2 regions of the Massilia luteola genome follow, and region 2 is predicted to be linked to the other one. Evidence: predicted binding sites of a transcription regulator. Region 2 holds the regulator's gene; the other holds the start of a gene.

Region 1 (4,394 bases), on a different contig from region 2:
GCACCCGAGGCACCGCCCAGCATCGACGGCTTGCCCTTGGTGATCCACTCGCCGAAGACCCACGACAGGGTCGCGGCGGCCGTGGCCAGCAGGGTGTTGACGAAGGCCAGCGCGGCGACGTCGCCCGCTTCCAGTGCCGAACCGGCATTGAAACCGAACCAGCCCACCCACAGCAGCGAGGCGCCGATCATGGTCATGGTCAGCGAGTGCGGGGCCATCGATTCACGGCCGTAGCCGACGCGCTTGCCGATCAGGACTGCGCCGACGAGGCCGGCGATAGCGGCGTTGATGTGCACCACGGTGCCGCCCGCGAAGTCGAGGGCGCCCTTCTGGAACAGCCAGCCGGCCTTGGCGGTCTCGGCGTCGAGGGTCGCCGCGGTGATGGCGTCTGGACCGGTCCAGAACCAGACCATGTGGGCGACCGGCAGGTAGCCGAACGTGAACCACAGCACGACGAACAGCAGCACGGCCGAGAAGCGGGCGCGCTCGGCGAAGGCGCCGACGATCAGGCCGCAGGTGATGGCAGCGAACGTGCCCTGGAAGGCCACGTAGACGAACTCAGGAATGACGACGCCCTTGCTGAACGTGGCCGCCGTCGAGAACGCGCCCTTGACCGGATCCCAGATCCCGTTCAAGAACAAGCGGTCGAAGCCGCCGATGAACGCGGTGTTCTCGGTGAACGCCAGCGAATACCCGTACAGGCACCACAGGACGATGATGACGGCGAAGATCATGAACACCTGCAGCAGGATGGACAGCATGTTCTTCGAACGGACCAGGCCGCCGTAGAACAGGGCCAGGCCCGGGATCGTCATCATGATCACCAGCAGGGTCGACACCATCATCCAGGCGGTGTCGCCCTTCTGCGGCACGGGGGCGGCGGCCGGCGCCGGTGCTGCGGCGGCCGGTGCTGCGGCGGCCGGTGCTGCTGCGGCCGGTGCTGGCGCAGCGGCAACCGGTGCCGCATCGGCGGCGGGTGCGACAGCGGCGGGGCCGGCGGCGGCCGGTGCGCTCGCGGCCGGGGCCACGGCGGCAGGTTTGGCGGCGTCCTGGGCCAGGGCCGGCGCGGATGCGGCCAGCGCCATGGCGACGGACACGCCTGCGATCAGTTTTGTGATTGTATGGATCATCGGATTCCCCTTACAGCGCTTCGTTGCCGGTTTCGCCGGTACGGATACGGACTACCTGCTCCAGGTTGGAGACGAAAATTTTGCCGTCACCGATCTTGCCGGTGCGCGCGGCGCTCTGAATGGTGTCGATCACCTGGTCGACGATGGCGTCGTCGACCGCTGCCTCGATCTTCGTCTTCGGCAGGAAATCGACGACGTATTCCGCACCACGGTAGAGCTCGGTATGGCCCTTCTGGCGACCGAAACCCTTCACCTCGGTCACCGTGATACCCTGGACGTTGATTTCCGAGAGGGCTTCACGCACCTCGTCGAGCTTGAAGGGTTTGATGATGGCGGTGATCATTTTCATGCTTTTGCCTCTTCAGAAAGTTTTTGACACAGTGAGCAGGGCCGCGGACTTGCCCAGGTTTTCTGCGGACGGGCTCAGGTAGGCACTGGTGTCGGCCTTGATGAAGGCCAGGGCCACCGAGCAGACGCCCAGGTCCTTGGTCACGCCGATCTTGTAGTCAGTGTAGGAAAACGAACCGTTGTGGCGCACGTTCTGGCGGCCGGCATGCAGGTTCAGCGTGAAGCCGTTGCTGACGTCGACGTTGGCGCCGATGTCCAGGTAGCCGCTGCCCTTGCTGTCGGCCGTGCCGAACAGGTTCGTCAGCGAATGCGAGTACTTGACGTAGGCCGGGCCGAAACCGAGCTGGCCGTACAGTTCGAACGTGTTGGCGTTCGGATGCAGGCCATTGCTCGGGTAGAAGTAGTACAGGCCGCCGACGTCATACGTGACGTCCGCGCTCAGGTTCCCGCGCTTGCCGCCATACAGGTCCCATTCGACGTCGCCGCTGCCGCCCAGGTCCTTGGTCCACTTGATGGTCGACAGCCAGGTGCCCGCGTACAGACCCGTCGGGTTGTTCGTGTAATCGGCGCCGCCCTGCAGCGCGGGGTCGAGGCGGGACTGGGAAATGCCGCGGTAGCGATAATCGCTCGTCACCGCCGCGTTGTAGCTCACTTCATTGTCCGGCTTCTGCTCTTCGGCGGCGGCCAGCCCGATGCCGAGAGTCCACAAACTTGCAGCCAGTATTGCGACTTGGGGCCAATTGCTGTTACGACGCTTCATACGACACTCCCTTGTAGTTGAACATATTCTTGAGTTGCGGTTTACAATCCGGGATCGCGACCTCGTTATGGTTTATGGTTGATTAGCAGGATGCGTGCCACCCCTTGCCGGGGCAGGTATCGCCTTGTTTTTCATGCCTTATGCCCCCACTTTTTTGGTTTAAAAAAACAAACGAGACCAGGACGCGTGCGCCGTCCCGGTGCACGCACCAATTCAGGTACATACGCACCGCATTGGTGCGACGCACCGACTCAAGGAATAGTGTGAAATGAATAATTTTTTTAATGATTTGCAGGGCAAGCTCAACGAAGTCTTCGAGAACTCGCCTGCCAAGGACATCGAGCGCAACGTCAAGGCGATGATGACCCAGGGCTTTTCGAAGCTGGACCTCGTGACGCGCGAAGAGTTCGATACCCAGGCGCAAGTGCTGGCGAAGACGCGCGCCAAGCTCGACGCACTCGAATTGCGCGTGGCCGAACTGGAAGCCAAGGTGGCGGCGGCCGACACCAAGGCTTGAAGCACCGCGGGCGGCCTTGCGCCGCCCCCGCGCCGGTCCTATCGCCGCCGCACCGCCACCCGCACCACCGCCCGCCACGAGGCGAACAGGACAGCCCCACCCAGGCTGACCGCAAGCACGATCGCGACCATCCAGCCCACCGGATTGGGCAACCCGGCACTGTCGGCGGCAAACATCAAGGCACACGCCAGCGCCACCTGCGCGATCCAGACGCCGCGCACCGGCCGGAACGCGCCCAGGTCCCCGCGCCGCCACAGGCGCAGCGCCACCCAGGTCACGGGTCCGCACAGCAGGCAGAACAGGACCGCGATGGCAAGCAGGGAAAGAATCAGTCTGGGCATGCGTGGATTGGAGAAGGCCGGACCCGCTACCTTACCAGAGCGCATGCGAAAAAAGTTCGGTATGCACGCCTGTCCCCTCTCAACAGGCGTCGGCTCCGCTTGCCTAAGATGGGGCCTCGCCCACCGCTGAAGGAACCCGATTGAGCCTCGCCGTCCTCAGGAGCCGCGCCCTCGCCGGCATGGCAGCGCCCGCCGTCAGCGTCGAGGTCAACCTGGCCAACGGCCTGCCGGCCATGAATATCGTCGGCCTCGCGGACGCCGAAGTGCGCGAGTCGAAAGACCGCGTACGCGCCGCGCTGCAGAACTCGGGCTTCGACGTACCCAGCCGCCGCATCACCATCAACCTCGCGCCGGCCGAACTCCCGAAGGAATCGGGACGGTTCGACCTGCCGATCGCGCTGGGCATCCTGGCCGCGTCGGAGCAGATCCCTGCCGGCGCGCTGGACGGCTACGAATTCGCCGGCGAGCTGTCGCTGTCGGGAGAATTGCGCCCCGTGCGCGGGGCGCTGGCGATGAGCTTTGCGATGCTGCGCCGCCACGCACACCCGGACGAACCGGCACGCGCCTTCGTGCTGCCTTGGGCGAACGCGGACGAAGCCGCCCTCGTGACGGACGCTGCCATCTACCCGGCCCGCTCGCTGCTGGAGGTGTGCGCGCACTTCGCGGCCAAATCCGACGACACGCGGCTCGCGCGCTACCGCCCTGCCGCCGCCGACGATCCGCCCGTGTACCCGGACTTCGCCGACGTCAAGGGCCAGCAACAGGTCAAGCGCGCACTGGAAGTGGCAGCCGCGGGCCTGCACTCCGTGCTGCTGATCGGGCCGCCCGGCGCCGGCAAGAGCATGCTGGCATCCCGCTTCCCCGGCCTGCTGCCGCCGATGTGCGAAGACGAAGCGCTGGAAACGGCGGCGCTCCAGTCGCTGGCCGGCAGCTTCGCCATCGAGCGCTGGCGCAAGCGGCCGTTCCGCAACCCGCACCATACGAGCTCCGGCGTGGCCCTGGTCGGCGGCGGCGCCGTGCCGCGCCCGGGCGAAATTTCCCTGGCCCACCATGGCGTGCTGTTCCTCGACGAGTTGCCGGAGTTCGATCGCAAGGTCCTGGAAGTGCTGCGCGAACCGCTGGAAACGGGCGGCATCACGATCTCGCGCGCCGCCCGCCAGGCCGACTTCCCCGCCAATTTCCAGTTGATCGCCGCGATGAATCCGTGCCCGTGCGGCTGGCTGGGCCATCCGTCAGGCAAATGCCGCTGCACACCGGATGGCGTCCAGCGCTACCAGGACCGCATCTCCGGCCCCCTG
Region 2 (4,394 bases):
CGCGGCGGCCAGTTGCGCGCCCGGCGTCGCGTCGACCAGCGCGCGCAGGGCATCCAGCTGCGCCGACGGCACGAACACGTCGGCCAGCCCCACGTAGATGGCGTCCGCGGCGCCGATGGTCACGCCGGTCACGCCGAGGTAGTGGCCCAGGCGGCCCGGCGCATGCGACAGGAAATGGCTGCCGCCCACGTCCGGAAACAGGCCGATGTTCACCTCGGGCATGGCAATTTTGGAACGCTCCGTCACGATGCGCAGGCCGCAGTCCGGCCCGCCCTGGGCGATGCCCATGCCGCCGCCCATCACGACGCCGTCCATCAGCGCGATATACGGCTTCGGATAAAAATGGATCAGGTGGTTGAGGGCGTATTCCTCGGTGAAGAAATCTTCCAGCAGCGGGCTGCCCGTCCGCGGCGTGGCCCTGCCGGCCTCGTGGAAGAAGCGGATGTCGCCGCCGGCACATAACGCCTTCTCGCTCGTGCTCGTAATGACGACGGCGTCCACGCCGGCATCCCCGCGCCAGGCGAGCAAGGCCGCGGTGAGCGCGCGGACCATGTCCAGCGACAGCGAGTTGAGGGCTTTGGGGCGGTCCAGGGTGATGATGCCGGTGCGGTTGGCGACCCGCGTTTGCACGTGTTCGGTCATGTCTCGTGTTATTGAAGTGTTATTGGAATAAGCAGAACCGCATTCTAACGCGCATGGGTGGCGCATAAAATCGAAAAGGGCGCCGATGCGCCCTTTGTCATTGATGCTGCTGCACGCGTGGCATCACGCGGCGGCGGGTTCTTCCTCTCCCCCTTCGGACATGCGCTTGATGCACGCGTTGTCATGATCCTTGAGCATTTGCTTGTACTTGACGACCTGGCGGTCGAGGCGGTCCATCAGCATGTCGATCGCGGCATATAAATCGTGCGCGGCACTGGCGACATGGACGATCTTGCCTGCGAGACGCAGATTGATCTCGGCTTTCTGGCGTTTTTCTTTCTCGGTGAGATTGTCGATGCAGAGGATGACGTGGGAGTCAATCACTTGATCGAAATGGCGGGTAATGCGTTCAAGCTTGTTCTGTACGTATTCTCGGATTGCTGGGGTTACATCGAGATGATGTCCGCTGATAGTGAGATTCATACACACTCCTTTGAAGATTCGCTGCCGTGCCGTGCGCGCATCCGGGCATGGAGGCAGCGTTGTTGCCAGAGCTTGCTGCAAGAGCTTGCTACTAGAGCTCGCTACAAGGATTTGCGGAGACTGACGGGAGGGATCTTCAGCGCCTCACGGTATTTGGCGACCGTGCGCCGCGCGATAACCATTCCCTGTTCCCCTAGCATCTCCGCGATCTTGCTGTCGGATAAAGGGTTCTTGGGGTCTTCTGCTCCTGTGAGTTGTACGATGAGGGCCCGTATTGCCGTCGACGATGCTTCGCCTCCCGCTTCGGTGGCAACGTGACTCCCGAAGAAATACTTCAACTCGAACATGCCGTGCGGGGTCAGCATGTATTTCTGAGTTGTGACTCGAGAAATTGTGCTCTCGTGTAGACCTAGTGTATCAGCTATCTCACGTAAAACAAGGGGCCGCATTGCGACGGCGCCATGCGAGAAAAAGTTGCGCTGGCGATCCACAATGGCCTGGGCCACGCGCAGGATCGTGTCGAAGCGCTGACGCATATTCTTGATGAGCCACTTGGCTTCCTGCAACTGTGCTCCCAGCTGGGATTCCGATTTCCCCTGCTTCATCAGCGCCGCATACACGCTGTTGACGCGCAGGCGCGGCATCACTTCCGGATTCAGCTGCACGCTCCAGCCGTCCTTGGCGCGGCGCACGATCACGTCCGGCACGACGAAGTCTGACACATCCGACGCGAACGCCGCGCCCGGATGCGGATTGCACTGGCGGATGATGGTCTGGGCTTCGCGCAGGTCTTCGTCGTCGCAGTCCAGCGCCTTTTTCAGCTTGTTGAATTCGCGCTGCGCGAACCACGTCAGGTATTTCTCGACGATGACCAGCGCCATGCGCCGCGTGACGAGCGGCACGCCGGGCATGCGCCGGATCTGCAGGGCCAGGCATTCTGCCGCGCTGCGCGCGCCCACGCCGGGCGGGTCCATGCTCTGCACGAGGGCCAGCGCCATGCGCAGTTCCTCGAACTCGATCTCCAGTTCGGCCGGCAGGCGCGCGTGGATGTCGTCCAGCGGTTCGTCCAGATAACCATTGTCGTCCAGCGCGTCGACGACGAGTTCCACCAGCGCGCAGTCGCGCGCCGCGCAGCACGTCATGCGGACCTGTTCCATCAGGTGCTCGCGCAAGGTGACCGGGCTCGCTTCCAGCTGCGGACGGCCGTCCTCGTCCTCGCCGCCGCTGCCGCTGCTGCGGCCGAATTCGCCCCAGTCCTCGCCGCCTTCGCTGCCGGCGCCTTCGCCGCTGTCGCCGCCGGCATCGGCGCCGCTCTCGCCGCTGCCGTTCTCGGCGGGCGCGCCGCCCTCCGCGCTCGGCCCCTGCGCGGCCGGCGCCTCACCGGCCTGCATCGATGCCGGCGCGCTGTTGATGGCGCCGTCGGCCAGCAGGCGTACGGAGCGGTCGAGCGGATCGTCGAGCCGTTCGAGCAACGGGTTCTCGCTCAGGGCCTGCTCGATTTCCTGGTGCAGCTCGAGAGTCGACAGCTGCAGCAGCCGGATCGACTGCTGGAGTTGCGGCGTCAGTGCAAGGTGCTGTGAAGTCTTGAGTTGCAGCGTCTGTTTCATGACTACATTCGGAAGTGTTCGCCCAGGTAGACGCGCCGCACCGATTCATTGGCGATGATGTCGTCGGGACGGCCGGATGCCAGCACCGCCCCCTGGTTGATGATGTAGGCGCGGTCGCAGATGCCCAGCGTCTCGCGCACATTGTGGTCCGTGATCAGCACGCCGATGCCGCGCTCCTTCAGGAAGCGCACGATACGTTGGATCTCGATGACCGCAATTGGATCCACGCCGGCGAACGGTTCGTCGAGCAGCACGAAGCGCGGATTCGTCGCGAGGGCGCGCGCGATCTCCACGCGCCGCCGTTCCCCGCCCGACAGCGACAGGGCCGGGCTCTCGCGCAGCTTTTCGATCTGCAGCTCGGTCAGCAGCTCGTCGAGGCGTTCGGCGATGCGCGTCTTGGTGAGCGGCTTGCCGTTCTCGCGCTGCAATTCCAGCACGGCGCGGATGTTCTCTTCCACCGTCAGCTTGCGGAACACGGACGCTTCCTGCGGCAGGTACGACAGTCCCAGCAGGGCGCGCCGGTGGATCGGCAGGCTCGTGACGTCGGTGCCGTTGATGTCGATGCTGCCGGCATCCGACGGCACCAGGCCCACGATCATGTAGAACGACGTCGTCTTGCCGGCACCGTTCGGGCCCAGCAGGCCGACGACTTCGCCGCACGCGACCTGCAGCGACACGTCGCGCACCACCAGGCGCTTGCCATAGCTCTTCTGCAGGCCGTTGACGACCAGCGTGCTGCCGCCGCATTCGGCCGGCGGGATGTCCGTATGGGCCTCCATCGTGCGGACCTCCGTCATTGCTTGCCCGCCGGCGTGGCACCCGCGGCCGGCGCGGGCGTGCGGCGCGGCTGCAGCGTGATGCTGCCGCGGCCATTGCCGGGCTTGTCCGCGCCGCTGGCGTCGTTGCGGCCGACCAGCACTTCCTTGCGGTTATCGTAGGAGATGAATTCGTTGTCCATTTCCTGCGTGACCTTCTGGCCTTCGAGCTGGCGGATCATGGCTTTCGAGAACAGCTTCACGAGGTCGTTGCGTTCGTCGTATTCGATGCGCTGGGCCTGGCCTTCGTCCCACAGGTCGGGGCCGCCGTCGCGCTTCTGGCGGAAGGTCGCGAGCTTGCCCGGATCCGCGGTCAGGATGAACGTGTGATAACCGTCCGGCGCTTCCTTGACCTCGGCGCGGTCCGACTTGAGGACCATGGTGCCGCGCGTGATGATCACGTTGCCGGTGACGACATAGTTCTGCGTCACCAGGTCGCTGTTGGCCTTGTCGTACTTGATGTTGACCGGCTTGAGGGCGTCCGCCCTCTCGGCCGAAGCAGCCAGCGGCACCAGCAGGAACATGGCGGCGGCGAGTATTTTCTTCATTCGTTTATCCTCTCAATTGGCTTCAGCGCGGCGGGCGCGGTGGGCGCGGCGGATAGGTGGCCGAGCCGCGGCCGCCCAGCGCGATCTGCTGGGTGGCGTTGTTGGCCTCCATGCCCACGGCGTCGATCGACGCGCTGCCGAGCGTCATGTGGACCGGCCGGTCGGTCTTGGCGATCTCGTCGTCCGTCAGCAAGGTCAGGACCTCGGTGCGGATCCGCAGCGGCTGCGACGTCGCGTTGCCGGGGCGCTGGATGTCGACGTTGCCGGTCAGGTCGATCTGGTTCTGGTTCTGGTTGACG

Evidence for each region. The regulator sigma-54, encoded in region 2, starts transcription at its own class of promoters, with help from an activator protein. The targets are predictions, from matches to a motif close to TGGCANGNAANCTGCTTT.
Region 1: the regulator sigma-54 is predicted to act here: its motif matches at 2,321-2,338, upstream of U9J41_RS21445 (TorF family putative porin).

What each region holds. Positions count from the first base shown of each region.
Region 1 is NZ_JAXOFN010000024.1:6,020-10,413, reverse strand. Features, by position in the region: gene U9J41_RS21455 (ammonium transporter) at 1-1,130, opposite strand, end outside; gene U9J41_RS21450 (P-II family nitrogen regulator) at 1,141-1,479, opposite strand; gene U9J41_RS21445 (TorF family putative porin) at 1,492-2,238, opposite strand; gene U9J41_RS21440 (accessory factor UbiK family protein) at 2,507-2,755, shown strand; gene U9J41_RS21435 (hypothetical protein) at 2,794-3,096, opposite strand; gene U9J41_RS21430 (YifB family Mg chelatase-like AAA ATPase) at 3,237-4,394, shown strand, end outside.
Region 2 is NZ_JAXOFN010000005.1:149,018-153,411, forward strand. Features, by position in the region: gene U9J41_RS08520 (enoyl-CoA hydratase/isomerase family protein) at 1-642, opposite strand, end outside; gene hpf (ribosome hibernation-promoting factor, HPF/YfiA family) at 766-1,125, opposite strand; gene U9J41_RS08530 (RNA polymerase factor sigma-54) at 1,227-2,732, opposite strand; gene lptB (LPS export ABC transporter ATP-binding protein) at 2,735-3,529, opposite strand; gene lptA (lipopolysaccharide transport periplasmic protein LptA) at 3,526-4,095, opposite strand; gene lptC (LPS export ABC transporter periplasmic protein LptC) at 4,118-4,394, opposite strand, start outside.